DNA from 2 places in the Pseudomonas sp. GL-R-26 genome. Region 1 is predicted to be linked to the other one. Evidence: riboswitches for the same ligand, from Rfam matches in the RefSeq annotation. Region 1 holds a riboswitch; the other holds the start of a gene.

Region 1 (15,305 bases):
TCCAGGGGATGGGCGCGTTTTCGCCGATGTCCGAGGAAATGCGGAAATGCCGCTCACCTTCCTTCATCAGCGCCACGGTGTATTTGCGCCCGTTGAGCAGGCACATCTGCGCAGTTTCATGGGTCTGGCTGACGATGTCCTGCAAGGCGTGATCGGCCTCGCGGGTCAGGTCGAAATGCCGCAAGTGAGCCTGCCCGAGAAAATACAACTGGCGACCGAGGTAGACATGACCGTCCTTGCCCACCGGCTCCAGGATCCGACGCTCCAGCAGCGAGGCCACCAGTTCGTAGACCGTGGATTTGGGGCTGCCGATGCCGTTGGCGATGTCGTTCGGGCGCAGGGGCTGGCCGATTTCCTTGAGGAAATCGAGGATATCGAACGCCCGGTCCAGACCGCGTGCCCGGCGCTTGATGGTGTCTTCGGTCATTTCAGTGCTTCCCATTCATAGTCGCCGGGAGTTTACCCAGAGTGTCGCGCTGACTCAGGCCTTTTTCTTGTACGCAATACAGTCGATCTCGACCTTGCAGTCGACCATCATGTTCGCCTGCACGCAGGCCCGGGCCGGGGCGTGTTCGGGTTTGAAGTACTCGGAGAAGACCTTGTTGAAACTCGTGAAATCCCGCGGATCCTCCAGCCACACGCCAGCACGCACCACGTCTTCCAGGCCGAAACCTGCCTCTTCGAGAATCGCGATCAGGTTCTTCATGGTCTGGTGGGTCTGTTCGACAATGCCGCCAGTAATGATCTCGCCGTCCACCGCCGGCACCTGCCCGGAAACGTGCAGCCAGCCATCGGCTTCAACGGCGCGGGCGAAAGGGCGAGGCTGACCGCCAGCGGCGGTGCTGCCGGTGCCGTAACGAGTAATGCTCATGGGTGTTTCTCCTGATTGAAAATTGAAGGTTAAAAACGGGTGCTTTTGAGAAATTCCGCCAGTCGTGGCGATTGCGGGCGTTCGAACAGGTCCTTGGGTGGCCCCTGCTCTTCGATACGCCCCTGATTCATGAAAACGATCTTGTCCGAGACCTCGAATGCAAAGCGCATTTCGTGGGTCACCAGCAGCATGGTCATGCCGTCTTCGGCCAGACCCTTGATCACGCTCAACACTTCGCCCACCAGTTCCGGATCGAGGGCCGAGGTCACTTCGTCGAACAGCATCAGGCTCGGGTTCATCGCAATCGCCCGGGCGATCGCCACGCGCTGCTGCTGACCGCCCGACAATTGACCGGGAAAGTGATCGCGACGCTCCAGCAGGCCAACGCGCTCCAGCCATTTCTCGGCCAGGGCCACGGCCTCGTCCTTGTGCAGCTTTTTGACCTTGAGCAGGCCCAGGGTGACGTTCTGCAATGCGGTCAGGTGCGGGAACAGGTTGAACTGCTGGAACGCCATGCCGGTCATGGCGCGATGGCGGGCAATGACTCTTTCCGCGTGGCGAATGCGTTTGCCGTTGACCTCGTCATAGCCGATGGATTCACCGTCGAGCAGGATCTGCCCGCCCTGAAACTCCTCGAGCATGTTCACGCAACGCAGCAGCGTGGTCTTGCCCGAGCCGCTGGAGCCGATCAGCGTCACCACATTGCCGCGCTGCATGCTCAGGTCGACGCCCTTGAGCACTTCGAGCTGGTCGTAACGCTTGTGCAGGCCGCGAATGTCCAGCAGCGGTTGGCCGTTTTGTGCATGGGTTTGAGTCTGAGTCATGGCAAAGCCACCCGCTTTTCAATGTGCCGGCCGAGTAACTCGATGCCGTAGTTGATGACGAAGAACAGGAAACCGGCGAACAGGTAAAACTCCAGGGTCATGAACGTCCGGGCAATGATCTGCTGGGTGCTGAGCAGCAATTCCGCCACGCCGATCACCGACAACAGGGTCGAGGCCTTGACGATCTCGGTGGACGAGTTGACCCAGGTCGGCAGGATCTGCCGCAACGCCTGGGGCAACAGCACGTAGCCGAGAGCCTGGTAGAACGTCAGGCCGATGGCCTTGCTCGCCTCCATCTGCCCGCGCGGCAATGCCTGCAACGCACCGCGCACGATCTCGGCGACATGGGAGCCGCAGAACAGCGTCAAACCCAGTGCACCGGCCTGGAACGCGCTGATCTGCCAGCCCAGTGCCGGCGCCATGTAAAAGCACGCCAGCACCAGCACGAACACCGGCGTACCGCGAATCACATCGACATAAAAACGAAACGGTGCGCGCATCCAGAATTTGCCGTAGGTCAACACCAGACCGGTGACGACGCCAACGAGCGTGCCGAGCAGAATCGCCAGCACCGACACCTGGACACTGGTCAGGAAGCCCTGCCACAGCACTTCCCGCGCCACCCACAACTCATGCAACCAACTGGGGGATTCGTACATGGGGGCCTCCTATCGGCGAATCGCCAGACGCTGTTCGAGGTAACGCAGCATCATGGCAATGAGGTAACAGGCCGCCACATACAGCGCCGTGGTCACCAGCCAGGTTTCTATCACCCGGTAGCTCTCGACATTGATCTTGCGCGCGTAATAGGTCAGCTCCGGTACCGCAATCGCGGCCGCCAGCGAGGTGTCCTTGAACAGCGAAATGAAGTTGTTCGACAGCGCCGGCAATACATTGCGCAGCATCACCGGCACGGTGACGTAGGCCTTGACCTGCCACTCGCCCAGGCCAATGGCCAACCCGGCTTCACGCAGGCCCTTGGGAATGCTCAGCAAACCGCCACGGAACACTTCGGTCAGGTACGCCCCGGCATACAGCGACAGGGTGATGATGAACGAGGGGATCTTGTCCAGCCGGATCCCCAGGCTCGGCAACGCAAAGTAGATCAACAGGATCAATACCAGGATCGGCGTGTTACGAATCACCGTGACATACACCGACGCCAGCACCCGCAATGCGCGGTGCTTGGACAGCAAAGCAAACGCCATCATCAGGCCGATCACGCAGCCGATGGCGATCGACACCAGGGCCAGTTCAAGGCCCATACCGAGCCCCGCCAGCAAAGTGTCGAAATCGCGCCACACGGCGGCAAAGTTCAACTGATAGTTCATGGTCAGCAGTACCTTGAGCGGGGCGCATTTGGGCGCCCTGCTCTCACGGGATCATTTGAATTCGACTGGGAAACCGATGGCCGGGGTCGGCAGGTCTACACCGAACCATTGCTTGAACGACGCCGCGTAAGTCGGGAACTCAACGCCGGTCATGGCTTCATGCAGGGTGGTGTTGACGAAGTTCAGCCAGTCCTGATCGCCGCGTTTGACCGCGCAGGCATAGGTCTGCGGGCTCCAGGCGTAGGCCGGGCTGCGATAACGGCCAGGGTTCTGCACCATCAGGTACTTCACCGAAGACTGGTCAGTGGCCGCCGCGTCGGCGCGGCCGGAGTTCACGGCCTGGTACATCAGATCCACGCTGTCGTACTGATCGACCTTGGCCTTGGGCAGCGCCTGGTGCACCAATTCCTCGGCATAGACGTTTTGCAGCACCGCCACGGTGAGACTGTCACCGGCGGCTTTCATGTCATCGATTTCCTTGTACTTGCTGTTCGCCGGCAGCAGCAGGCCGACACCTTCGCGGTAGTACGGCAGGGTGAACGCCACTTGCTGCGCGCGGCTGGCCGTCACGGTGATGAACTGGCAACTGATGTCGACCTTGTCGGTCAGCAGGTTGGGAATCCGCGCATCGGACGACTGCACCACGTACTCGACCTTGGTCGGGTCGTTGAACAAACCCTTGGCGATCATGTGTCCGATATCGATATCGAACCCCTGCAACTTGCCGTCCGCGCCCTGGAAGTGCCACGGAGCGTTAGTGCTGCCGGTGCCTACAATCAGTTTGCCGCGGGCCAGAACGCTATCGAGCTTACTGTCCGCCGCCTGGGCCACGCCCACGGCAGCGGCGGTAGCCGCGAATAGAAAAACACACGCTTTGAACAAGGAAGGACGGCGATGCATGGCAAGCACTCCAGGGTGATGTTTATTCCGCTATACCGGAACATGGTATGTAACAACGGAATAGACAGCAGAAAGTGTGCCACAGGATGTGGAGGGAATGTGAGGGAGATTGAAATTTGTTTTGAATCAGAGGGATGCATGCAAACTGGAAAAAACGTTACCAAACGCACGGAACCCTGACCGCTACCGTTGGCTACAAAGGGCGGGTATCTGGTTCACAACCGGGCGTTTGGAGGGCCGGTACGCCGATGAGCAATCCGTTCTGACCTAGTGCTTGAATGACGTCATCACCCGCTCGGCATTTTCATCGCAACTCATGCCTTCGGGCCGGGCCTGGATGGTGTCGATCCAGCCCAGCAACTGCGCCTTGCTATGGGCCAGGTGTCGTTGCATCTCTTCGATCTGCTCGATCTTGCGATGCAGGCCGGCCATCAACTCATCGTGCTTGAACGCGCCGGTCACATTATCCGGCAGTAACTGCTTGAGTTCTTCCAGACTGAAACCCGCTTGCTGCGCGCACTGGATGATTTGCAGGGTTTGCAGCGCCTGTTGCGAGTAACGCCGATAACCGTTGGCAGAGCGCTCGACCTGGCGGATCAACCCTTGAGACTCGTAAAAACGGATCCGCGATGCGGTCAACCCGCTCAACTGCGCCAATTCACCAATCTTCATTGCGACCTCGTTTACCTGCTTGACATTAAAGTTAACTTTAAGCTTAGCCTCTACTCATCACTACGAGGAGTCAAGCATGTCGCCCTTTCAAGCGTTGAATTTGCCCAACGGCCAGACCATCGGCAATCGCATTGCCAAAGCCGCGATGGAAGAGAACCTCGCCAATACCGACCAAGTGCCCGACCAGGCGCTGTTTCGCCTGTACCAGGCCTGGGCCGAGGGCGAGGCCGGCTTGTTGCTGTCCGGTAATGTAATGATCGACCGCCGCGCCATGACCGGCCCCGGCGGTGTAGCACTGGAAGACGAACGCCACCTGGAGCGCTTCCGCCAGTGGGCCAGCGCCGGTCGGGCCGGCGGTGCGCATTTCTGGGTACAGCTCAACCATCCTGGCCGCCAGACTATGGCCAACCTGGGCCAGCAAGCCTTGGCGCCGTCGGCGGTTGCGCTGGATCTGGGCCAGTTCTCGAAGATGTTCGCCGAACCCAAACCCATGAGTGAAGACGACATCCAGGAGGTGATCCGGCGCTTCGCCACCAGTGCCGCACTGGCCGAGAAAGCCGGTTTTACCGGTGTGCAGATCCACGCCGCCCACGGCTACCTGATCAGCCAGTTCCTATCGCCGCTCACCAATCGGCGTACCGATCAATGGGGCGGATCCCTGGAAAATCGTGCGCGCCTGCTGTTGTCGGTTGTCGAAGCGGTTCGCCAAGCGGTGTCGCCGCAATTTTGTGTTTCGGTAAAACTCAACTCGGCGGATTTCCAGCGCGGTGGTTTCGATGCCGATGATGCACGGCAAGTGATCCAGTGGCTCAACGAACAAGCGATCGACCTGCTGGAACTCTCCGGCGGCAGTTACGAAGCACCGGCCATGCAAGGCGAAGCCCGCGACGGCCGGACCCTGGCACGGGAAGCGTACTTTCTGGAAATGGCCGGTGAACTGGCCAGCGTGGCGCGCATGCCGGTGATGGTGACGGGCGGAATCCGGCGTTTGGCAATCGTCGAACAGGTGCTCGACAGCGGCATCGCCATGGCCGGCATCGGCACTGCGCTGGCCGTGGAGCCGCACCTGGTCAAGCACTGGCGCGAAGGCCAGGACAGCCATCCGCAACTGCCGCCGATCCGCTGGAAGCGCAAGCCTCTGGCAGCGCTGGCGAGCATGGCGGTGGTCAAGTTTCAGCTGAATCGCTTGAGCCGTGGGCGCAAGCCCCGGCCTGAAGTCTCGGCGTTGTGGGCGTTGATTCTCGATCAGTTGTACATTGGCAAGCGTACCCGGCAGTACCGGCAGGCGATGGGTAAGTAACCCGAAACCTGTGGTGGCTAATACATCGCCTTCGCGGGCATGAACAGCCCAGAATTCAGCCAGGAAGCAGCTCGTCAATATGACGATACTCAGCCTGCAACTGCGCCGCCAACACCCTGCTGCGCCCGAGCCGAATCGGCCCGCGTTCGATGTCGATCAGCACCCCCGGGCACTCCAGCACGGGCAACAACGGCCAGTCCTTCAGCCGGCCATCGGTCACCAGCAGCAACCGCTGCTGCTCTGCCGGAAAACGCTTTTGCCGTGCCGCAAGCCATCGCCCCGCTTCGCTCAACGCGGCCAGCAACGGCGTACCGCCACCGGCGCCAAGGCCATCGAGCCACTGGCGTAATCCGCTGGAAGCCTTCAACCCCTGCACCTGCCACTTGGGTGCAGCACCACTGGCCGTGAGCAACGCCAGTCGCGCACGCTGGCGATAGGCATCGTCGAACAACTGCGCCAGCAAGCCCTTGGCATCGCTCAAGGCCTGATGACGGCGGGTCGAAGCGGAGGCGTCAACGATCACTAGCCACAGTTCATGGGGCGAGCGAGTGCGCAGGTGAAACAACAGGTCGTCGCGCTGACGCGGTCGGCCGTTGAGCAATGTGCCAGGCCAGTTGACCGAACCGCTGCGGGCTGTGTAACGCTTGCCTTGTTTGCCGTGGTCCAGCCGCCCGGCACGGGGTCTGGCATTCGCCCCCACGTCTGAGCGAGGGCGAATGCCTAGGGCTTTTTTGGCCAGCTCGGCACTTCACGTCGTGCGCCGACCGCCAGCGCCTGGGCAGGCATCTCGCCCCACTGGCCCTGCCCTTCGCTCGGGTTGGCGTTTTGCGGCACCGATTGTTGCGCAGCCTGGGATGGCTGAGGTGCCGGTGGAGAATGTTCGCGACGACGATGGCGCAAGGCGAACTCGGCAACGGCGTCAATATCTTCCTCGGCGATCGCGTTCGCCCCGCGCCAGGCGGCGTGCGCCCGGGCGGCGCGCAGCCAGACCAGGTCGGCGCGCAAACCATCGACGCCAGCGGTAAAGCAGCGTTCGGTGATGTGTGCCAGTGCCTGGTCGTCGAGGGGAATGTTTGCCAGTGCATTGCGTGCGTTCTGGCATCGTTCGCGCAGAGACGCCTGTGCCGATTCCCATTCGGCGCAGAAGCCTTGCGGATCGCTGTCGAAATCCAGGCGACGGCGGATGATCTGGCCGCGCTCGGCCGGCGCGGTGTGGCCACCGAGGGCGACGTTCAAGCCGAAACGGTCAAGCAATTGCGGACGCAGTTCACCCTCCTCCGGGTTCATGGTGCCAATCAGCACGAACTTCGCCGAATGCCGATGGGAAATGCCGTCACGCTCCACCAAATTGGTGCCACTGGCGGCCACATCGAGCAGCAGGTCAACGAGGTGATCTGGCAACAGATTGACCTCGTCGACATAGAGCACGCCACCGTCAGCCTTGGCCAGTACGCCAGGGGAAAACTGCGCGCGACCTTCGCCCAGTGCCGCGTCGAGATCGAGGGTGCCGACCAGGCGCTCTTCGGTGGCGCCCAACGGCAAGGTGACGAACTGACCGCTGGCCAGCAGGTCCGCCAGACCGCGGGCCAGGGTCGACTTGGCCATGCCTCGCGGGCCTTCGATCAGCACACCGCCGATTTTCGGGTCGATGGCGGTCAGGTACAGGGCCAGCTTCAAATCGTCGGCGCCGACCACGGCGGAGAGCGGGAAATGCGGGGTGTCGGTCATGTCAGGCGTCTCATTATGGTCGGTTGTGTCGATCAACAATCCAAAGGACAAACTTGAACTCTGTGGCGAGGGAGCTTGCTCCCGCTGGGGCGCGAAGCGGCCCTCGCATGTCCAGGAAAATCGGGTTATCCGGTTTTACGGCCGCTTCGCAGCCGAGCGGGACGGTGCGGCGTTCCGACAAGCTCCCTCGCCACAGGTTTGTGTTGGCCTCGGGCTTCTGTGTCAGCTGTCTTCTTCTATATCCAGCAACAAATTCTCCAGCGCCTCGCGGTACTCGCCGGGTTCCTTCCACATCCCCCGTTGTTGCGCCTCGAGCATGCGCTCGGTCATGTCGCGCAAGGCATGGGGATTGTGCTCGCGGACAAAATCCCGGGTGTCCGGATCAAGCAAATAGGCATCCGCCAGCAACGCGTACTGGTGATCGTCGATCAACTGCGTGGTGGCGTCGAAGGCAAACAGGTTGTCGACCGTCGCGGCCATTTCGAACGCACCTTTGTAGCCGTGACGTTTAACACCTTCGAGCCACTTCGGATTGGCCGCCCGGGAGCGGATCACCCGGTTCAGTTCTTCTTTCAGGGTGCGAATCTTCGGCAGGTCCGGCTGGCTGTGGTCGCCATGATAGCTGGCCGCCGCCTCGCCTTTCAGGCTTTCCACCGCCGCGAGCATACCGCCCTGGAACTGGTAGTAATCGTTGGAGTCGAGCAAATCGTGCTCGTGGTTATCCTGGTTTTGCAGCACTGCCTGCACCTGGCTCAGGCGCTGGCTGAACTGTTCGCGGGCGGCGGTGCCCTCGTCGGAACCGCCATAAGCGTAGCCGCCCCAGTTGAGGTAAACCTCGGCCAAGTCCTCGCGGCTCTGCCACAGGCGACCATCGATAGCGCCCTGCACGCCTGCGCCGTAGGCACCGGGCTTGGCCCCGAAAATCCGCCAGCCAGCCTGACGCCGCGCAGCGTCTTCATCGAGCCCTGACAGCAACAAGGCTGCGCGCTCTCCGCGTACCTTGGCCGCCAACGGATTGAGGTCATCCGGCTCATCGAGGTCGGCCACCGCTTGCACCGCCGCGTCGAACAAGCGAATCAGATTGGCAAAGGCATCGCGGAAGAAACCGGATACGCGCAAGGTCACGTCGACCCGAGGACGGTCAAGCAAACTCAACGGCAGGATCTCGAAATCATCGACCCGCTGGCTGCCGGTGGCCCAGACCGGGCGCACGCCCATCAGCGCCATGGCCTGGGCGATGTCATCACCGCCGGTGCGCATGGTCGCGGTGCCCCACACCGACAGACCGAGCTGGCGCAAATGATCGCCGTGGTCTTGCAGGTGCCGTTCGAGAATCAGGTTGGCCGACTGGAACCCGATGCGCCACGCCGTGGTAGTCGGCAGATTGCGCACGTCCACCGAATAGAAGTTACGACCGGTGGGCAGCACGTCCAGGCGGCCACGACTCGGTGCGCCGCTGGGACCGGCCGGGACGAAGCGACCGCTCAGGGCATCGAGCAATCCGCGCATTTCCGCCGGGCCGCAGGCGTCCAGACGCGGGGCAATGACGTCACGCAAACCATCGATAATGGCTTGTACCTCAATCCAGTCGGCCTCCTGTAGGAGCGAGCCCCCTCGCCACACAAGCCCGTTCCCAGAGGAGATTGGTGTGGTTTGAGCCTCTGGATTCAACGCGTCCGAAATCAACTGCGCGGCAAACAGCTCCAGGCGTTCGCGAGTATCGCCCGCCGTGCGCCAGGTCTCTTCGCTGATGCCCACAAGAAGCTCAGGGCGCGGCCCCGTCCACGGCTCGGCCAAGGCGCAATCGAGCGGATCGAACCCCAGCCCGAAAGCCTTGGCCAGTGCCCGCAGCAGACTCGACTGCGCGCCCCGGCCATCGCCCCGTGGAATGCGCAACAGCGCCAGCAAGGTATCGATACGCAAACGACCGGTGGGCGATTCGCCGAACACATGCAGGCCGTCGCGGATCTGCGACTCTTTCAAATCGCACAGGTAAGTGTCGAGCCGTGGCAACCAGATCGCCGCGTCGGCATCGCTGTCGAGCTGTTCATCCAGTTGCAGTTCACGGTCGATGTGGGTGTCGCGTACCAGTTGCAAGATATCGCGCTGCAACTCTCGGGCACGACGCGGGTCGAGCAACTGCGCTTCGTAATATTCGTCCGCCAACAGTTCGAGATTACGTAGCGGGCCGTAGGTTTCGGCGCGGGTCAGCGGTGGCATCAGGTGATCGATGATCACGGCCTGGGTGCGCCGCTTGGCCTGGGCGCCCTCGCCCGGGTCGTTGACGATGAACGGATAGATGTTCGGCAGCGGCCCGAGCAAAGCATCTGGCCAGCAATGTTCCGACAGCCCCACGCCCTTGCCCGGCAGCCATTCGAGGTTGCCGTGCTTGCCGACGTGGATCACGCCGTGGGCGCCATACGTGTTGCGCAGCCAGAAGTAGAACGCCAGGTAACCGTGGGGCGGCACCAGGTCCGGGTCGTGATACACCGCGCTCGGGTCGACCTGATAACCCCGGGCCGGCTGAATGCCGACGAAGGTCAAGCCAAAACGCAGGCCGGCGATCATCATCCGTCCGCTGCGGCACATCGGGTCGCTTTCCGGCGCGCCCCAACGTTCGAGCACCGCCGCGCGGTTGGCTTCGGGCAGTGCATTGAACATCACCAGATAGTCATCCATGCCCAGGCTTTGCTGGCACGGACGCTGGTCGAGAGTCTCGAGATCGTTGCTGACGCCGCCCAGCAACTGCTGGATCAACGCGGTGCCGCTGTCCGGTAACTCAGCCGGCAATGGATAACCTTCGGCATGCAGCGCCCGCAGGATATTCAGCGCCGCTGCCGGGGTGTCGAGGCCGACGCCGTTGCCGATGCGGCCGTCGCGGGTCGGGTAATTGGCGAGAATCAAGGCAATGCGTTTTTCAGCATTGGGCACCCGTGCCAGATCGACCCAGCGCCGGGCCAGTTCGGCGACGAAATCCATGCGTTCCGGTTGTGGCCGGTAGCAAACCACATCCGACTGACTGCGCTCACTGCGCCACGCCAGGTCCTTGAAACTGATCGGGCGGCTGATGATGCGTCCGTCCAGCTCCGGCAAGGCAATGTGCATCGCCAGATCCCGAGGGCCAAGCCCCTGTTCGCTGGCGCGCCAGCCGGGTTCGTTATCCTGGGCGCAAATCGCCTGGATCACCGGAATATTGCGGCGAAACGGGCGCAGATGCGGTGCTTCGGGACTGGATTGGGCGAAGCCGGTGGTGTTCAGGATCACCGAGACGCTGGCCTCATCCAGCCAGTCCTCGACCGCGCAAAGACAACCGGGCTCTTTCAGGCTGGCCAGCGCAATCGGCAGCGGATTCAACCCCGCCGCCTGCAAGCGCTGGCAAAAAACATCAATGAACGCGGTGTTCGCCGCCTGCAAATGCGAGCGGTAAAACAGCACCGCCGCCACCGGTTGATCGGCGTGCCAATCGGCTTGCCAGTCGCTCAGTGCGGCGGAGTGTTTGTGCGGATGGTAAATCGCCGTGCGTGGCAGGGTTTGCGGCTCGCCCCAGGTGTAATCACGGGCCAGCCAGCGGTTGGCCAGACAGCGGAAGAAATCGAGGGCGTTGCCCATGCCCCCCTGGCGCAGAAACTGCCAAAGCCGGTCGCGATCCTCGGCGCCGACGGTGCTCAGGTCACTGAGCTCCGGATCCGGGCGATCATCGCCCGGCACCAAAATCACCTGCACGCCGCGCTGCGACAGTTCGACCAGACGCTCGATGCCGTAACGCCAATAGGCGATGCCGCCGTGCAGCGAAATCAGGATCACCCTGGCGTGACGCAGCACTTCATCGACGTACAAATCGACCGAGGCATGGTTCTGCACCTGCATCGGGTTGGCCAGGCGCACGCTCGGGTAATCGTCGGGCAACTGCTGCGCCGCTTCGGCGAGCAGCGCCAGGCTGGAGTCGCCGCTGCACAGGACCACCAGCTCGGCGGGGGTTTGTCCTAGGTCGGCAATGTTGTCATCCGACACGAAACCGCCGGGCTGGGTCCTGAGCAGGTGCATGGCTTACACGCTGAGCGCGGCGCGCAATTGCGCTTCGAGAACAGTGGCGTCCAGTTCCTGGCCGATCAGCACCAGGCGGGTGACTCGCGCTTCTTCGGCGCCCCACTGGCGGTCGAAATGCTTGTCGAAACGCGTGCCCACGCCCTGGATCAGCAGGCGCATCGGTTTGTTCGGGATCGCCGCAAAACCCTTGACCCGCAGGATGCCGTGCTGGACCACCAGTTGGGTCAGCGCATCCAGCAGCAGGCTTTCGTCGGCTTGCGGCAGTTCGATGGAGATCGAATCGAAGGCGTCGTGATCGTGGTCATCATGATCGTCGTCGCCATCGTGATGATGGTCGTGGTGGCTGTGACGGCTGTCGATGTGTTCTTCGGAGCCGGCACCCAGGCCGATCAGCACGTCCAGCGGCAGGCGACCGCTGCTGGCTTCAACGATTTTCACCGCTGGCGGCAATTCCTCGGCGACTTCCAGACGCACGCGGGCCAGGTCCGCCGGGTTGATCAGGTCGGTTTTGTTAAGGATCACCAGGTCAGCGCTGGCCAATTGGTCGGCAAACAGTTCGTGCAGCGGCGATTCGTGGTCCAGGTTCGGGTCTAGTTTGCGCTGAGCGTCGACCTGATCCGGGAACGCAGCGAAGGTGCCGGCGGCCACGGCCGGGCTGTCGACCACAGTGATCACCGCATCCACCGTGCAGGCACTGCGGATTTCCGGCCACTGGAAGGCCTGCACCAGCGGCTTGGGCAGGGCCAGACCGGAGGTTTCGATGAGGATGTGGTCAAGATCGCCGCGACGGGCCACCAGTTCGCGCATCACCGGGAAGAATTCTTCCTGGACGGTGCAGCACAGGCAACCGTTGGCCAGTTCATAGACACGGCCGTTGGCTTCTTCTTCGGTGCAACCGATGGAGCACTGCTTGAGGATTTCGCCGTCAATGCCCAACTCGCCAAATTCGTTGACGATCACCGCGATGCGGCGACCCTGGGCGTTGTCGAGCATGTGCCGCAGCAGCGTGGTTTTACCCGAGCCGAGAAAGCCTGTAACGATGGTGACGGGGAGTTTGGCCAGTGTTTTCATCGGATGCCCTATGGCTAATGTGGCGGGCATACGGGACGACGACCGGCAACGCGGACGCGCATGCCTGAAGAGTTCGCCACCGGATCACCCCGCCCGGTTGAAAGTGAGAATCTGTGACGAGGCAGGTCTCCTGGCTGACGGTGTGCCGGCCTTGAGCCTGGCATTCGCTGCGCCTTCCCGCCGGCCTCATGGATTGAGCCTGCAGTGGCGTGGCAACGAACATCACCGTTCACAGTTGCGGGGGCAGCCGCGGCATCGACCGCGTTCCCTTCTTAGCTTCGACAAACGCCGAAGAACCTCGAAAGCGCAAGGCTACGCATGGTCTTGGGGCGGGTCAATGCTTGCGATCCCTGTGGCGAACCTTAAATGCGAACCCTTGCCAATTGACGCCCAACCCCCGGCCATGCTCTCCTACACACCTTGTTACGGGTGCCCTTCACAGGGTGAAACGGGAAACCGGTGAATCATGTGCTTTACTCTTAAGCCATGTCAGTCCGGTGCTGCCCCCGCAACGGTAAGCGAGCGAAGCATCAGATCCACTGCGCCACTACGGCATGGGAAGGTGACGCTTTCAGGTTCAGGCCCAAGCCTTTGCCCCTCGTGAGCCCGGAGACCGGCCCGCAACACAAAGTGACCAGTACGATCACTGAACCAACAAACCCGCGGTGGGCGGGCGCTGTTCGAAACCTTGCGCGCCTGGTCGTGCGGGTTTTTGCATGCGCTCTTATTCCCCGCTGACAGACCAGAGGGAAACGCCATGTCGATCATCAGCAGCGCCGAACACACAGCCGCGAGCACCACCTCAACCCTGACCCAACGTCTGGCCACCGCCATCTGCGCGTCGATCCTGGGCGCGTGCCTTGTGTATTTTGCCGGTTTCTCGCACATCGAAGCGGTGCACAACGCCGCCCACGATACCCGTCACAGCTCCGCGTTCCCGTGCCATTGAGAGCTGTCGACATGATCAAGCGTATTGCGCAAACCGCAGGTTTCACCGGGCTGCTGGCCGCCCTGTTGCTGACCCTGCTGCAAAGCTTCTGGGTCGCCCCGCTGATTTTGCAGGCCGAGACCTACGAAAAAGCCGAACCGGCCGCTGTTGAAATGCATGAACACGCCGACGGTGCGATGGCTGCCCACACCCACGATGCGCAAGCCTGGGAGCCGGAAGACGGCTGGCAGCGCGTGCTGTCGACCACCGGCGGTAACCTGGTGGTGGCCGTCGGTTTCGCCCTGATGCTGGCCGGCCTGTACACCTTGCGTGCGCCGACCAAAACCTCGCAGGGCCTGCTCTGGGGCCTGGCCGGTTACGCGACCTTCGTGCTCGCACCGACCCTCGGCCTGCCACCGGAACTGCCAGGTACTGCCGCCGCCGATCTGGCACAGCGGCAACTGTGGTGGATCGGTACGGCCGCGTCCACTGCCGTCGGTATCGCCCTGATCGTATTCAGCCGTCACTGGCTGATGAAAGTCCTCGGCGCGGCGATCCTCGCCGTTCCCCATGTGATTGGCGCGCCGCAACCGGAGGTGCATTCGATGCTCGCTCCAGAGGCGCTGGAAGCCCAGTTCAAAATCGCTTCGCAACTGACCAACGTGGCGTTCTGGCTGACCCTGGGCCTGATCAGCGCCTGGTTGTTCCGTCGCAAAAGCGATGGCCAGTACCACGCATGACGGATATCAGCACAGCGCCGACCCTGGTGGTCGGCCTGGGCTGCCAGCGCGGCTGCCCTGTCAGCACGTTGCTGGCGCTGCTCGATCAGGCGCTGGAGGCACACCAGATTGCTCGTCATGAAATCAAGGCGCTGGCCAGCATCGATTCGAAGCGCGACGAACCTGCGTTAATCGAACTGGCTCAGCAGCTTGGCCTGGAATTGATGTATTTCAGCAGTGAACAACTGGCCGTTTATGAACCGCAACTCAGTCATCAATCGCAAATAGCCTTTGAACGCACCGGTTGCTACGGCGTGGCGGAAAGCGCCGCACTGGCCCTGGCCGAACAACTGGCCCAGGCCCCGGCAAAACTGCTGATTCCACGACAAAAATACGCCCAGGCAACCCTGGCATTGGCCGGCGCTGCGTAAAAAACCGATAATCCCCCGCTTTGATCATGAACATTCTTCATCTGAAGCCCTGTTCAGCCCCTTTTTCCCCACAGGAACCGACGATGACCGTCTACTTCATTGGCGCAGGTCCCGGCGACCCCGAACTGATTACCGTCAAGGGCCAGCGGCTGATTCGCAGCTGCCCGGTGATCATTTATGCCGGTTCCCTGGTGCCTGCCGCCGTACTGGAAGGTCACTGTGCCGAACAAGTGGTCAACAGCGCCGAACTGCACCTGGAACAGATCATCGACCTGATCAAGACTGCCCACGCCAAAGGCCAGGATGTGGCCCGGGTGCACTCCGGCGATCCGAGCCTGTATGGCGCCATCGGCGAGCAGATTCGCTATCTGCGTGAGCTGGGCATTGCGTTCGAAATCGTACCCGGCGTGACGGCCACAGCCGCTTGCGCAGCGCTTTTGGGCGCAGAACTGACGCTGCCGGACGTTTCGCAAAGCGTGATCC
Region 2 (15,305 bases), on a different contig from region 1:
CGCTGTGGCGCAAACCTTCGGCAGAAACAGTGTTGACAGTAACGGTCATGGGAAACCTCGCAAGCAGCAGGATATTTATTCGATCAAAAAAAGACCTTGAAGGTATAGAGCATGGTGCCGGATGTGCGTTCCGGTTTTCTTGTATCGGTGAGTCTTTTGGCTGAATCGTTACCGTAACAGTAATGGTGTTTTGATATCACGTTTTCGTCTTACGCAAATTTTCAACAGTCCGATACCGTCTAAAGGACCTGCTGCCTGACGCAGCGCTTTTGGAAGGAACCAGGGGAATGAGTATCAGAAGTCTCAATATTGCGCCACGCGCGAGTCTCGGTTTTGGCCTGTTGGCGTTGATGGTTTTTGGCCTGGGGGCGTTCGCCCTGCTGCAAATGTCGAATATGCGGGCGCAGTCCGATCAAATCGATGACAACTGGCTGCCCAGTGTGATGGCGGTCGGTGATATGAGTCAGGACATGTTGCGGCTGCGGGCATTGACCATGCGTTTGCTGATCAATCGCGATCCACAGGCACAGACGCAGAACGTCGGCAAAATCAACGATCTCAAAAGTGTTCTCGACCAGGCCCAACAACGTTATGACAAGTTGATCGCGCTGCCTGAAGAGCGGGTGTTGTTCGATCGCTTCAAGGCTTCCAAGAGCAAATACCTGCAGTTTCAGAGTCAGGTGATGGCCGAGGCTACCCAGGGACGGGTGGAAGAGGCGGCGGCCATTCTCAATGGCGAGATGAATCCGTTGGCCGATGAGATCACGGTCACGCTCAGGGAGCTGGTCGAACTCAACAGGCACAACGCCAATCTGGCGACTGAAGCGGGACGCCTGGTGTTCAACCAGTCGCGAGTCTGGGTCGGGGTGATGATCGGTGTGACAGCGCTGATCACCATTGGCCTGGCACTGCTGCTGACGCGCAGTATCGTGTTGCCGCTGTCACAGTCTTTGAAAGTGGCCGAGGTGGTCGCCGGTGGCGACCTCACCGCAGCCATCAGCATTACAGGCAAGGACGAACCCGCGCGGCTGCTGCACGCGCTCAAGAGCATGCAACAGAGTTTGCGTGAAACCATTCAACGTATATCCGATTCATCCCGTCAATTGGCCTCGGCTTCGGAGGAGCTCAGTTGCGTCACGGAAGACGCCACCCGTGGCCTGCATCAACAGAGTCTGGAAATCGAGCAGGCCGCCACGGCGGTCAACCAGATGACCGCCGCCGTGGAAGAAGTGGCGAGCAATGCCGCCGCAACGTCGCAAGCTTCCCGCGAGTCCGACCGCATTGCCCAGCACGGTCGCGAACAGGTGCATCAGACGGTGCTGTCGATCGAGTCGCTGGCAGAAGATGTCACCACCAATGTGTCTCAGGTCGAAGACCTGGCGCAGAAGGTGTATGGCATCACTACCGTGCTGGACGTGATTCGCGCGATTGCCGAGCAGACCAATCTACTGGCCTTGAACGCGGCCATCGAAGCCGCGCGGGCCGGGGACGCCGGGCGCGGGTTTGCGGTAGTGGCCGATGAGGTGCGGGCTCTGGCGCATCGCACCCAGCAATCGACCCGGGAAATCGAACAGATGATTACCGGTATCCAGCAGGGCACCGATCTGGCTGTCAGCTCGATGCAGCAAAGCAACACCCGGGCGCGCTCGACACTTGAGGCGGCGAAAGCGGCGGGCGTTGCCCTGGAGGATATCGCCTCGGCATTCACCATGATCAATGAGCGCAACATCGTGATTGCCAGTGCCTCGGAGGAGCAGGCAGCGGTGGCGCGGGAGGTGGATCGCAACTTGATGAATATCCGTGACCTGGCGCAACAGAGCTCGGCCGGGGCAAACCAGACCAGTGCGGCGAGTCAGGAGTTGTCGCGCCTGGCGGTGGACCTGAATACCTTGGTGGCGCGGTTTTCGGTCTGAATGACAGACGAAAAAAAGCCCCGCGACTGCGGGGCTTTTCATATCGATCCGGATCAGCTGCCTTTGACTGACTTGCCGTTGACCGTGCCGTCCAGGAGCATGATGTTGTATTCCTTGCCATCGGTTTCGACTTGTTGCAGGCGGACCAGCAGGTAGTCCCAATCCTTGGCGAACCACATCACGGTGATGCGTTTGTTCTGTGTCGGGTCGCGTACACGTTCAACCTTGATCGCATCGATCTTGCCGGCCTTGGTGTCGACCTTTTCAGCGCCCAGCACGCGGAAGTCATAGGTATCGACTTCACTGCCGTCGACCACCTGATAACTCATGCTTTTTTTGCCGGCGGCGACGTCGTGTTGCAGGGCCAGTTGGTAGCTGGATTTGTCGAGCATACCGCGGTTCAGCGGAACCTTGACCGCGTCGCCGCGATCGGTACCGGTGACCATCTTGGTATTCCAGTCGAAATCCAGATCCGATTTCTTGGCCTTGCCCAAGCCGCCACGTTCAAAGTGGTACGACTCTGGAAGAAGCGTGTCCTTGTCCAGGGTCAGGGTGCTTTCCTCGGACAGGCTGGCGATCATCATCGACGCCTTGAAACTCAGTTTCCATTTGCCGTCGCTGGTTTTTTCGAGGCTGCGCTCGGCAGTGCCGCTCATGGGCAGCTGTTTCCAGTCGGCGGTGTAGCTGGCGGAGAAGGGTTGAAGGTCTGCCGCCTGGGCGAAGGGCAAGGCGAGCAGAGCGCAAGCGAAGAGCAGGGCGCGACGCATAAAATCTCCTAGTTTCGAATCAAGTGGCCGCTGGCCGCGAGTAACTGTCCATCCAGTAAAGCACCTTGCTCGCCGAGGGCCAGACGACCTTCGGCAAACCAGCGTACGGCCATCGGGTAGATCAGGTGTTCCTGAACATGAACCCGCTGCGCCAGACTCTGCGGCGAATCCTGTAACTCTACCGGTATTACAGCCTGTACGACCAGTGGTCCGCCATCGAGTTCCTCGGTGACGAAGTGCACGGAGCAGCCGTGCTCGGTGTCGCCGGCCTCCAGCGCGCGCTCATGAGTGTGTAACCCTTTGTATTTGGGTAGCAGCGAGGGATGGATATTGAGCAGGCGACCCTGATAGTGGCGTACGAAACCGGCGCTGAGAATGCGCATGAATCCGGCCAGTACCACGAGTTTGGGATTGAAGGCGTCGATCAGTTCGATCAATGCGGCATCGAAGGCCTCGCGACCTTCGAAAGCCTTGTGATCAAGGGCGCGGGTGTCGATACCCGCGTCCCTGGCGCGTTGCAGGCCGTAGGCGTCGGCGCGGTTGGAAATCACCGCAGCGATGCGGACCGGGCTGTCGCCGGTCCGCGTGCTGTCAATCAGGGCCTGCAAGTTACTGCCGGTGCCGGACAACAGCACCACCACATCACAGGTCTGAGACATCCGCTCTTGCATTAGTGTGCCTTGAGGTTGTTCAGTACAACCGAAGCCGCGCCTTCGGCAGCGGTGGAGATCTGGCCGATGACCCAAGGCTGCTCGCCAGCTTCGCGCAGAACGTTCAGGGCGGCTTCGACGTGCTCCTGAGCCACGCAGATGACCATGCCCACGCCGCAGTTCAGCACGCGGTGCATTTCGTTTTCGTCAACGTTGCCTTTCTCTTGCAGCCAGTCGAACACTGCCGGGCGGGTCCAGCTTGCCACGTCAACCACGGCTTGAGCGCCTTTTGGCAGCACGCGCGGGATGTTGTCCAGCAGGCCGCCACCGGTGATGTGGGCCATGGCTTTGACCGCGCCGGTTTCCTTGATCAGCTTGAGCAGCGGCTTCACGTAGATACGGGTCGGGGCCATCAGCAGGTCGGTCAGCGGCTTGCCGTCGAGCTGGATGTTCTCGATGTCGGCGCCGGACACTTCGATGATCTTGCGGATCAGCGAGTAGCCGTTGGAGTGCGGGCCGGAGGACGGCAGGGCGAGCAGGGCGTCGCCGGCAGCCACTTTGGAACCGTCGATGATTTCGGACTTTTCTACCACGCCGACGCAGAAACCGGCCAGGTCGTAGTCTTCACCTTCGTACATGCCAGGCATTTCAGCGGTTTCGCCGCCGACCAGGGAGCAGCCGGACAGCTCGCAGCCAGCGCCGATGCCGGTCACCACCTGGGCGGCGGTGTCGACGTTCAGTTTGCCGGTGGCATAGTAGTCGAGGAAGAACAGCGGCTCGGCGCCGCAGACGACCAGGTCGTTGACGCACATGGCAACCAGGTCGATGCCGATGCTGTCGTGCTTGTTCAGGTTCAGTGCCAGGCGCAGCTTGGTGCCGACGCCGTCAGTACCGGAAACCAGCACAGGCTGCTTGTAGCCGGCCGGGATTTCGCAGAGGGCGCCGAAACCGCCCAGGCCGCCCATGACTTCCGGGCGCGCAGTGCGCTTGGCGACGCTCTTGATGCGTTCGACCAATGCTTCACCGGCGTCGATGTCTACACCGGCGTCCTTGTAGCTCAGGGAGGGTTGCTTGCTCATGATCCAGGCCTTTAGGGGGGGATTTCTGGGTAACGACCGAGTCCGTCGGGAGCGCCGAAACTGCGTAGGCGAGAACCATGCGCGCTATTCGGACACTACCCGGCTGTTGCCGGTCTGCGAAGGCGCGCGATTTTATCAGGCTTGAGCCGCAGCGGCCATCCTCAGGCCGACAGCAGGGCCATATACGGTCAAAAAAAACCGTTAATGCGCAGTGTTGGTGGCATCCTGCATGGCTGTATAAGGTATCGCGATTAACCGTCTATCGTTATGACAGTGCGAAAACTTACCCGGAGCGTGTGAATGTTTTGCGTCGGGCAACGGTCACAGTCTTGCTCGATCGTCTTCATGCGGTCTGTTCCAGCCGCTCTTGTCGTCAGGAATCTTCCATGCGTTTTTGTAAATTCTTGCTTGTGAGTTGTTTGTCAGTGGTCAGCCTGGTCAGTCAAGCCGAAACCGTCAAAGGCCTTTACCTGGTGCGCGAGCCGGTGAATGGCCAGTCGCCCGAGGAGCGCGATCAGGCGACTCAGCGTGCGTTGGATACACTGGTTTTGCGCCTGACCGGCGACCCCAAGGCCGCTCAAAGTCCGGGGCTGGCGGCGATTCGCAAAGATCCGCAACAGATCATCAGCCAGTACGGCTTTGAGGCCGGGCCGCCGGAAGTCCTGAAGGTCGATTTCGATCCGGGTACCACCGAGCAGGCCTTGCGCCGCGCCGGCCTGGCCATGTGGGGGGCCAATCGGCCGTCGATCCTCGGCTGGTGGTTGAATGATTCCACCGAAGGTTCAAGCCTGGTGGGCGACGGTCAGGCCAGCGCGGCACCGTTGCGTCGGGCTGCCCAGCACCGTGGCTTGCCATTGCGTTTGCCGTTGGCGGATTTGAATGAGCAGATCGTCGCGACCGCGCCGAATCTGGAGGGCGTAGATCCCGCGCCTTTGCAAGCGGCATCGGAACGCTACAACGCCGACGCCCTGCTCGCGGTACACGCCAAGGAAGAGGGCGGGCAGTGGCAAGCCAAGTGGCAATTGTGGCTGGGGGATAAAAAAGAGGCGGGCAGTGTGCAGGGCGCCGATCAGGCCGCCCTGGCCGATGCGGTGATGCTGGCGGTCAATGAACGCCTGGCGCCGCGGTTTGTCGCCAAACCTGGTGCGTCGAGTGAGCAATTGCTGGAAGTGCAAGGTATGAATCTTGAGCACTACGCGTCACTCGGGCGTTTGCTGGAGCCGTTTGGCGGGCGTGTGCAAAGTGTCGAGGGCGACCGGATTCTCTATCGGGTCAATGGCAGCGTCGATCAACTGCGTGCGCAATTGTCTCTGGCGAGGCTGCAGGAAGCGCCGGCGGGTCAGGCCCCGGCCCCGGTAGCGCCCGTTCAGCCAGCCACTGGCGGCGCGGTACCAGTCGCAGCGCCGGCCCCGACACCGCAACTGCGTTATCGCTGGTAGTTTTTTTTCTTTATATAGAAGCAATGGAGTGGTTCATGGCCGATACGCGGCGTTGGTTCTGGCTCGGTGGGGTGGTCCTGCTGTGTGTGTTTGTCTGGTTGTTGCATCCGATCCTGACGCCGTTCCTGGTGGCGCTGCTGTTGGCCTACCTGTTCGACCCGCTGGTGGATCGGCTGGAGAAGGCAGGCTTGTCCCGAACCTGGGGTGTCGTGGCGGTGTTTACCCTGTTTACATTGATCTTCACCGCGCTGCTGTTGGTGTTGGTGCCGTTGCTCGCCAGGCAGTTGTTTCGTTTGTATGAACTGGCCCCGCAGATGCTCGACTGGCTGCAACACACGGCGTTGCCTTGGGCGCAATCGAAGTTCGGCCTGTCGGACGGTTTCTGGAAGTTCGACAAGCTGAAGGCCGCCATCAGCGAGCATATGAGTCAGACCTCTGATGTTGTCGGCGTGGTGCTGAGCCATGCCACGGCCTCGGGGCTGGCGTTGATCGGCTGGCTGGCGAACCTGGTGCTGATTCCGGTGGTGAGCTTCTACCTGTTGCGGGACTGGGACCTGATGATGGCCAAGGTCCGCAGCCTGCTGCCCCGTGACCGTGAAGCGCGCGCGGTGTCGCTGGCGGGTGAATGCCATGAAGTGCTCGGCGCGTTCGTGCGCGGACAGTTGCTGGTGATGGTGGCCTTGGGTGTGATCTACGCAGCAGGCCTGATGCTGGTCGGGTTGGAACTGGGTCTGCTGATAGGCCTGATTGCCGGCCTGGCGGCGATCGTGCCGTACATGGGGTTTATCATCGGCATTGGCGCGGCGCTCATTGCGGGGCTGTTCCAGTTCGGTGGCGATCTTTACCCGATGCTCGGCATTGTCGCGGTGTTCATGGTCGGCCAGGCGCTGGAGGGTATGGTGCTGACCCCCATGCTGGTCGGTGACCGGATTGGCCTGCACCCGGTGGCGGTGATTTTCTCGATCCTGGCCGGTGGTGAACTGTTTGGCTTTACCGGTGTGTTACTGGCATTGCCGGTCGCCGCGGTGATCATGGTGCTGGTGCGGCATGTGCATGATTTGTATAAGGATTCGGAAATCTACGGAGGAGCCGACGAGCCGCAGATGTAAGGGGCGTCAATGGGCGATGGCAGGCTGCCCCGGTTCGTACCAGGTCAGCCTGCTGGCGTCGCCCGACTGTCACATGCACCGCCAAAGAATCTGCCACAAAACCGGTGCATTAACGCAAACCTTTGATTTTGCTTGTGGTCTGTCGCATTGTGCGGTCCGCTTCACGGGTATAAACTTCGCAAACTTTACACAGAGGCCACTAACGGTTCCTTTGGAACTGTTCAGTCAGCATGAAACCGATTCAGCTGCCCCTAGGTGTGCGTCTGCGTGACGACGCCACCTTTATCAACTACTACCCAGGCGCCAATGCCGCTGCACTCGGCTATGTCGAGCGGCTGTGCGAAGCCGACGCCGGCTGGACCGAAAGCCTGATCTACCTCTGGGGTAAGGACGGGGTCGGGCGTACGCACCTGTTGCAGGCCGCCTGCCTGCGCTTCGAGCAAATGGGGGAGCCTGCGGTGTACCTGCCGTTGGCCGAGCTGCTCGATCGCGGCATTGAAATCCTCGACAACCTCGAACAGTACGAACTGGTCTGCCTGGATGATTTGCAAGTGGTTGCCGGGCGAGCGGACTGGGAAGAGGCGCTGTTCCATCTGTTCAATCGCTTGCGTGACAGCGGTCGACGTTTGCTGATTGCCGCATCGACATCCCCGCGTGAGCTGCCAGTGAAGCTGGCGGATCTCAAATCCCGCCTGACCCTGGCCTTGATCTTCCAGATGCGCCCGCTGTCCGATGAGGACAAATTGCGTGCCCTGCAATTGCGCGCATCTCGTCGCGGCCTGCATCTGACCGATGAAGTCGGGCATTTCATTCTGACTCGCGGTACCCGCAGCATGAGCGCACTTTTCGAGCTGCTCGAGCGTCTCGACCAGGCCTCCCTCCAGGCTCAGCGCAAGCTGACAATCCCGTTTTTGAAAGAAACCCTCGGCTGGTAAACCCGCTGAAACCGGGACTTTTAGCCGGTTCGGCATCTTTCAGGCGCCAGAAATCCCGCTTTCCTGCCAGGTTGCAGGCCGCGTGTATGTTTTAAATGGGCTTAAGCGCTTAGATGTAAACGAGAAACGGATAAGTCACAAAAAGATCGATTGAATTTGCAAATGAGGTTGATAGCGGGCATAGTCTCGGCTTCTTTACAACTTCAGCCACGGTCGTGCCCATGCTAAATCGCTTCGCACCCCTCGTGCCTCTCGCACTCGTTACCCTGTTGTTCGGTTGCGCTGCCCACACTCCAGTGGCCCAGCAAACTCCGCAACAGCAGGTTCAAAACTCGGCCACTGCCCAGTCTTCCGCTCTCTTTCAAGAAGAGCTGGCTACCGAAAAAGAACTCGCAGACTTCGCTGGCGGCAAGTCCTACCAGCTTCCAGTCCTGGCCGACAGCATCCTCGAACGTGGCATGTCCCTGATCGGTACCCGTTACCGTTTCGGCGGTACTTCTGAAGCCGGCTTCGATTGCAGTGGTTTCATTGGTTACCTGTTCCGCGAAGAAGCGGGCATGAACCTGCCACGCTCCACCCGCGAAATGATCAACGTGGACGCTCCGCTGGTCTCGCGCAGCAAGCTTGAGCCGGGCGACCTGCTGTTCTTCGCAACCAACGGTCGTCGTGGTCGCGTCAGTCACGCCGGGATCTACCTGGGCGACAATCAGTTCATCCACTCCAGCAGCCGCCGCAGCGGTGGTGTGCGCATCGATAGTCTGGGCGACAGCTACTGGAGCAAGACCTTCATCGAGGCCAAGCGCGCCCTGGCAATGGCGCCTAACGCGTCGCCAATCGTCACTGCACGAAAATAAGCTGACAATTTGTAGGGCGAACTTAAAGTCTTACTTGAAGTTTGTCGTGTAGCCGCTAGAATCTTGATCTACAAATGATGGCAAACCGCCTGCGTCCAACGCAGGCGGTTTTCTTTTCTGCGCTCCCCGCAGAAAAAGCCGCAGCCAGATCAGGATGTTCTGCTTATGACGACGTCGGCCCGCCTCGCAATCATGTTCTTCGCAGCGCTGCTCAGTGCCTGCGCCAGCCGCACACCGCCGCCTGCGCCGGTGGTTCGCGCTCCTATCGTATTTGGTTCCCCTCAAGCTTTTTCGCCTGAAGCGGAAGACGTGCTGTTTCGCGCGCTCGGATTGGTGGGCACGCCTTATCGCTGGGGTGGCAATACGCCGGATTCCGGATTTGATTGCAGTGGCCTGATCGCTTATGTGTACCGTGATGTCGCCGGTATTGCCTTGCCGCGCACCACTCGCGAGATGATCTCCATGCAAGCGGCGAATGTGGGCAAGGAAGGCCTGCAGACCGGCGACCTGCTTTTCTTCGCCACCAATGGCGGCTCCCAGGTCAGTCATGCCGGCATCTACGTGGGAGAAGGGCGCTTCGTCCACGCGCCGGCCACGGGCGGCACCGTGAAGCTCGACAGCCTGTCCAAGGCGTATTGGCAAAAGGCTTACCTGAGCGCCAAGCGTGTTCTGCAGCCTGAACATTTGGCGCGCAATCCGTAACGTTCGGAGCTGATGGTCATGACGGCTCGCACGCTCAATCTCGACGACGACCTGTACCAATACCTGCTCGATGTTTCCCTGCGCGAAACGCCTCTGCTCAAGCGCTTGCGCGATGAGACCCAGGCGTTGCCGATGGCACGCTGGCAGGTGGCGCCTGAGCAGGGGCAGTTTCTTGCTTTACTGGTGAAACTGACGGGGGCCAGGCGCTTGCTCGAAGTCGGCACCTTTACCGGCTACAGCGCACTGTGCATGGCGGCGGCATTGCCTGCTGAGGGTTCGCTGATTTGCTGTGATATCCCCGGCGACTACAACGCCATCGCGCGGCGCTACTGGCAAGAAGCGGGGCTCGCCGGGCGGATTGACCTGCGACTGGCCCCGGCACTGGAAACCCTCGCCGAGCTTGAGCGACAAGGGCAGGGCGGGCAGTACGACCTGGTTTTCATTGATGCCGACAAGGCCAACTACCCGGCTTATCTGGAACACGCCCTGCAATTGCTGCGGGTCGGTGGGCTGGCGGTGTTCGATAACACCCTGTGGAGCGGGCGCGTGCTTGAGGCCAATCCCGAGAGCGCGGACACCCGGGCGATCCAGGCGCTCAACCAGGCCTTGAAAGTGGATGCGCGGGTGGATCTGTCGTTGTTGCCGTTGGGTGACGGGCTCACACTCTGTCGCAAACGCTGAGCCCCGCTCCCACAGGTCAAGTGACTTACTTGACTGCCGACACCCGCCACACCTTGTTCCCCACATCATCGGCCACCAACAGGTCACCCTGCCGGTCGATCACCACGCCCACCGGGCGGCCCATGGCTTGGTCCTTGTCGTTGAGAAAACCTGTGAGCACTTCAACGGGCTTTCCGACAGGTTTGCCTGCGCTGAACGGTACGAAAATCACTTTGTAGCCACTGCGGGGGTTGCGGTTCCATGAACCGTGCTGCCCGATGAATGCCCCTTGGGTGAACGGCGGCGGCAACTTGCTGTTTTCGGCGAAGGTCAGGCCCAGTGACGCCGTGTGCGGGCCGACGGCGTAGTCCGGAGCGATAGCCTTGGCCACCAGGTCCGGGTTTTGCGGTTCAACGCGAATATCGACATGTTGGCCGTAGTAACTGAACGGCCAGCCATAGAACGCGCCGTCCTTCACCGAGGTGATGTAGTCAGGTACCAGATCGCCGCCGATTTCATCCCGTTCGTTGACCGCGGTCCACAGCGCGCCACTGTGCGGTTCCCAGGCCATGCCGTTGGGGTTGCGCAGACCGGAGGCGAAGATCCGGTGCCGGCCCGTGGCACGGTCCACTTCCCAGATCGCTGCGCGACCTTCTTCCTTGTCCATGCCGTTTTCGGCGACGTTGCTGTTGGAACCCACGGAGACGTACAGCTTGCTGCCGTCCTTGCTGGCAATGACGTTTTTGGTCCAGTGGTGGTTCAGAGGGCCGCCCGGCAGGTCAATCACCTTGATGGCTGGTGACTTGATCTGCGTATCGCCGTTTTCATAATGGAATCGCAGCAGGCTGTCAGTGTCGGCCACGTACAGGTCGTTGCCGACCAGCGTCATGCCGAAGGGGGAATTGAGGTTTTGCAGAAACACTGTGCGGGTTTCCGCGAAGCCATCGTGATCCTTGTCCCGCAGTAACGTGATGCGGTTCGGGCTGGGCACGGTAGAGCCGGCACGCCCCATGACTTTCTTCATGACCCAGCCGCGAATGCCATTGCCGTCTTCGGGTTTGGGTGGCGCGGCGGTTTCCGCCACCAGCACGTCGCCATTGGGCAGCACATAAAGCCAGCGGGGGTGATCCAGGTCTTCGGCAAAAGCAGTCACTTGAGTGCCCGTGGCGGCGACGGGTTTCGCACCTTGTGGCCAGCCGATGGCCGGGGCGATGTTCACGGTCGGAACCAGTGTCTTGTTGGGTTCTGGTAGTTGGGGTGACGGGCCGGTACCGTCGGAGACTTGCAGGCGGGAGGTCTCGCCACAAGCGGCGAGCCCTCCGCAGAGCGCGATAACGAGAGCGAGCGGGGGCGTGCGCATGCTGGTCTTCCCTATGAATGCCTTGTTCTAATCATAGAGAAGCATTGTCGTCCGATGGTTCAACCCTCAGCCGCGAGCTTCCTTGAACAGCACTGCAATGCCGGGGTGATAGTTGCCGGCTTCGTTGCGCAACTTGCGGTAGGCATAAGGGAAATACCAGGCGACAGCGCAGGTGTGTTCCTTTTGCAGGTCGTCGACCATGTCCTGGAGTTCTTCCGGTGTGGCGCCCTGCTGGGCTTTTTGCGGGGCGACGAACAGGCAGCCGAGTTTCAGGTCGCTGGCGTGGCTCAGGCGCTTCGCATCGCTGGCGATGTCGAGCAGGGCCTGGGACAGGTTGAGGCTGTTGACCCGTGGCCAGCGCTGGCTGGTCTGGATGTAGGCGCGGGTTTCGGGGGAGGCCAGGAGCAGGTCGGCGCGGCCGTTGCGTTCGCCTTCTTCGGTCTGCTTGCGGGTGGGCGTCTGTTGCAGCGTGACCATCTCGGCCATCCAGGCGGCGGCAGACAGCAGTCCGAGATTGGCTTTTTCGTCGTGCCAGTACGGCGTGTCGCCATCACCGCGGACGGCGTTGTAACGGTCGATGCATTCGAACCAGTGCTCGAGCACCGGGCGCAGGAATTCCAGCTTTGGATTGCTGATGATCATGCCTTGCATGGGCTCACCCTTGTTGTTGTGTTGTGAGATTGTGGCTCTTTGATATCACTGCTGAGAGCGTGGCACAAGATTGACGTCAGTTTATTGATGGATAGCAGTTATTCGGTCGATGGCCTCCCGGCTTTAATTGACGCTCCACCCCCAACCCTCTAACCTTCGCGGCTTGTTTCAGGTGCTCTGTGGCTTGGGTCGACAGAGTGAAACAGGGAAGCCGGTGAGTGAGTCCTTCTGTTGGTCGAAGGCCCGCAATTCCGGCGCTGCCCCCGCAACGGTAAATGAGTGAAAACTGTGTCTGATGCCACTGTGTCGAATCGATGCGGGAAGGTGCACAGTCTGGCCCTGCGCCACTCATGAGCCCGGAGACCGGCCTGATTCATCCAGCGGCATCACGGTGGGCGATGCCAGGCTTTTTGCCTTCTATTCTTGTGCCTGCCCGCCGTTATTCCTGCCTCAACGGAGAGCTCCCCCATGACTGATACCCCCGATCGTGACGAACGCCACCTGGCGCGCATGCAGCGCAAAAAAGCCGTGATCGACGAGCGCATCGCCAATTCCCCGAACGAGTGTGGCCTGCTGCTGGTGCTGACCGGCAACGGCAAGGGCAAGAGCAGTTCGGCTTTCGGCATGCTCGCCCGCGCCATGGGGCACGGCATGCAATGCGGCGTGGTGCAGTTCATCAAGGGCCGCAATAGCACGGGCGAAGAGTTGTTCTTCCGGCGCTTTCCCGAGCAGGTGCGATTTCACGTGATGGGCGAAGGCTTTACCTGGGAAACCCAGGACCGCCAGCGCGACATCGCCGCCGCTGAAGCCGCCTGGGTGGTGTCGCAGCAATTGCTGCGCGATCCGTCCATCGGCCTGGTGGTGCTCGATGAGCTGAACATCGCCCTCAAGCACGGCTACCTCGATCTCGATCAGGTGCTCAGCGACTTGCAGGCCCGACCGCCGATGCAACACGTGGTGGTCACCGGTCGTGCCGCCAAGCCGGAAATGATCGAGATGGCCGACACCGTCACCGAAATGGGCGTGATCAAACACGCCTTTCAAGCCGGGATCAAAGCGCAGAAAGGCGTCGAATTGTGAGTCAGCCTCGACACTGTCCGGCGGTACTGATTGCCGCGCCGGCTTCCGGTCAGGGCAAGACCACCGTCACCGCGGCGCTGGCCCGATTGCATCGCAATCAGGGGCGCAAGGTCCGTGTGTTCAAGTGCGGCCCCGACTTTCTCGATCCGATGATCCTCGAACGCGCCAGCGGTGCGCCGGTGTATCAACTGGACATGTGGATGGTCGGCGAACAGGAGAGTCGCCGGTTGCTGTGGGAAGCCGCTGCTGAAGCGGATCTGATCTTGATCGAAGGCGTCATGGGACTGTTCGACGGTACGCCGTCGAGCGCCGATCTGGCGCGGCATTTCGGTGTGCCGGTGCTGGGTGTGATCGATGGCACCGCCATGGCCCAGACCTTCGGCGCGCTGGCCCTGGGGCTGGCGCGTTATCAGCCGGATTTGCCGTTCGCCGGCGTGCTGGCCAATCGTGTCGGCACGCTGCGTCACGCGCAACTGCTCGAAGGCAGCCTGACTGAAGGCTTGCGCTGGTACGGCGCGCTGTCCCGGGAAACCGGGATCGAATTGCCGAGCCGGCACCTGGGGCTGGTGCAGGCCAGTGAGTTGAACGATCTCGACCTGCGCCTCGATGCGGCCGCCGATGCCCTGGCCAGCAGTTGCGAGGTCGCACTGCCGCCGGCAGTCGAGTTCGCTGCCCCTGATGTCATCGCAGTCGAACCGCTGCTGGCCGGTGTGCGAATTGCCGTCGCCCGCGATGAAGCCTTTGCGTTCACCTACGGCGCGAGCCTGGATCTGCTGCGGGCGATGGGCGCCGAGTTGTCGTTCTTCTCGCCGATCCGCGACCCAGCGTTGCCGGAGGCGGACAGCCTGTATCTGCCGGGTGGTTACCCGGAGCTGCACCATGTTGCGCTGGCGCAAAACACCGCGATGCTCGACGCAATCCGCGCGCACCACGCCGCCGGCAAGCCATTGCTCGCCGAGTGTGGCGGCATGCTGTATCTGCTCGATTCCCTGACCGACGTCGAGGGCACTCGCGCCGAACTGGTTGGCTTGCTGGCCGGTAATGCGGTGATGCAAAAGCGTCTGGCGGCGCTGGCGTTGCAGGCGGTGGAATTGCCGGAAGGTTCGCTGCGCGGGCACACCTATCACCATTCGCTGACCAGCACTGAACTGGGGCCGATTGCCCGGGGCTTGAGCCCTAACGGCGGGCGCGGAGCGGAGGCGGTCTACCGTGAGGGGCGGATGACTGCCTCGTATGTGCACTTTTATTTTCCGTCGAACCCCTCGGCGATTGCCGCACTGTTTGCGCCGGACCAAAACCCTGTGGGAGCGAGCCTGCTCGCGAAGCGGCCATGAGCGACAACGCATTCTCTGAAGCCGAACGCGCAGCGGTCTATCGCGCCATCGCCGAGCGCCGCGACATGCGCCACTTCAGCGGCGGCACTGTCGAACCCGAATTGCTCCGGCGCCTGCTCGAGGCCGCACACCAGGCACCCAGTGTCGGACTGATGCAGCCCTGGCGCTTCATCCGCATCACTGATCGCGCCTTGCGCGGGCAAATCCAGGCCCTGGTGGAAGAGGAACGCATCCGCACCGCCGAAGCCCTCGGTGAGCGCAGCGATGAGTTCATGAAGCTCAAGGTCGAAGGCATCAACGATTGCGCCGAGGTACTGGTCGCCGCGCTGATGGACGACCGCGAGCAGCATATCTTCGGCCGCCGCACGCTGCCGGAAATGGACATGGCTTCGTTGTCCTGCGCGATCCAGAACCTGTGGCTGGCGTCCCGCGCCGAAGGGCTGGGCATGGGCTGGGTGTCGTTGTTCGAACCACAGGCACTGGCGGACCTGTTGAGGTTGCCGCCGGGAGCCAAGCCGCTCGCCGTGCTGTGCCTCGGACCCGTCAAAGAGTTCTACCCGGCGCCGATGCTGGTGCTCGAAGGCTGGGCACAGGCGCGTCCGCTACATGAATTGCTGTACGAAAATTATTGGGGAGTGAGTCAATGAGTGTGGCGTTGTTGAGTGTCGCCGCGGTTGCGCTGGATGCGCTGCTGGGTGAACCCAAACGCTGGCATCCGCTGGTGGCGTTCGGCCGTTTTGCCGAGCGCATCGAGCAACGTTTCAACGGCGGC

Evidence for each region. Region 1 has a riboswitch for cobalamin ahead of cobW (cobalamin biosynthesis protein CobW). Riboswitches for the same ligand answer to the same signal wherever they lie in the genome.
Region 2: another riboswitch for cobalamin. It lies ahead of cobO (cob(I)yrinic acid a,c-diamide adenosyltransferase); the one in region 1 lies ahead of cobW (cobalamin biosynthesis protein CobW).

What each region holds. Positions count from the first base shown of each region.
Region 1 is NZ_JAGYGI010000018.1:100,771-116,075, reverse strand. Features, by position in the region: gene KGA96_RS19500 (IclR family transcriptional regulator) at 1-427, opposite strand, end outside; gene KGA96_RS19495 (RidA family protein) at 482-871, opposite strand; gene KGA96_RS19490 (amino acid ABC transporter ATP-binding protein) at 901-1,695, opposite strand; gene KGA96_RS19485 (amino acid ABC transporter permease) at 1,692-2,354, opposite strand; gene KGA96_RS19480 (amino acid ABC transporter permease) at 2,364-3,026, opposite strand; gene KGA96_RS19475 (transporter substrate-binding domain-containing protein) at 3,078-3,926, opposite strand; gene KGA96_RS19470 (MerR family transcriptional regulator) at 4,194-4,598, opposite strand; gene KGA96_RS19465 (NADH:flavin oxidoreductase/NADH oxidase family protein) at 4,675-5,898, shown strand; gene KGA96_RS19460 (vWA domain-containing protein) at 5,954-6,499, opposite strand; gene KGA96_RS19455 (ATP-binding protein) at 6,619-7,626, opposite strand; gene cobN (cobaltochelatase subunit CobN) at 7,849-11,670, opposite strand; gene cobW (cobalamin biosynthesis protein CobW) at 11,674-12,744, opposite strand; cobalamin riboswitch at 12,847-13,060, opposite strand; cobalamin riboswitch at 13,155-13,381, shown strand; gene KGA96_RS19440 (CbtB domain-containing protein) at 13,502-13,693, shown strand; gene KGA96_RS19435 (CbtA family protein) at 13,705-14,412, shown strand; gene KGA96_RS19430 (cobalamin biosynthesis protein) at 14,409-14,822, shown strand; gene cobM (precorrin-4 C(11)-methyltransferase) at 14,906-15,305, shown strand, end outside.
Region 2 is NZ_JAGYGI010000021.1:83,740-99,044, forward strand. Features, by position in the region: gene KGA96_RS21055 (OsmC family protein) at 1-49, opposite strand, end outside; gene KGA96_RS21060 (methyl-accepting chemotaxis protein) at 288-1,913, shown strand; gene KGA96_RS21065 (DUF3108 domain-containing protein) at 1,967-2,680, opposite strand; gene purN (phosphoribosylglycinamide formyltransferase) at 2,689-3,339, opposite strand; gene purM (phosphoribosylformylglycinamidine cyclo-ligase) at 3,351-4,409, opposite strand; gene KGA96_RS21080 (DUF2066 domain-containing protein) at 4,796-5,848, shown strand; gene KGA96_RS21085 (AI-2E family transporter) at 5,884-6,957, shown strand; gene hda (DnaA regulatory inactivator Hda) at 7,188-7,892, shown strand; gene KGA96_RS21095 (C40 family peptidase) at 8,114-8,746, shown strand; gene KGA96_RS21100 (C40 family peptidase) at 8,912-9,448, shown strand; gene KGA96_RS21105 (O-methyltransferase) at 9,467-10,129, shown strand; gene KGA96_RS21110 (PQQ-dependent sugar dehydrogenase) at 10,155-11,468, opposite strand; gene KGA96_RS21115 (hypothetical protein) at 11,535-12,119, opposite strand; cobalamin riboswitch at 12,273-12,506, shown strand; gene cobO (cob(I)yrinic acid a,c-diamide adenosyltransferase) at 12,588-13,199, shown strand; gene KGA96_RS21125 (cobyrinate a,c-diamide synthase) at 13,196-14,533, shown strand; gene bluB (5,6-dimethylbenzimidazole synthase) at 14,530-15,180, shown strand; partial or broken gene cbiB (adenosylcobinamide-phosphate synthase CbiB) at 15,177-15,305, shown strand, end outside.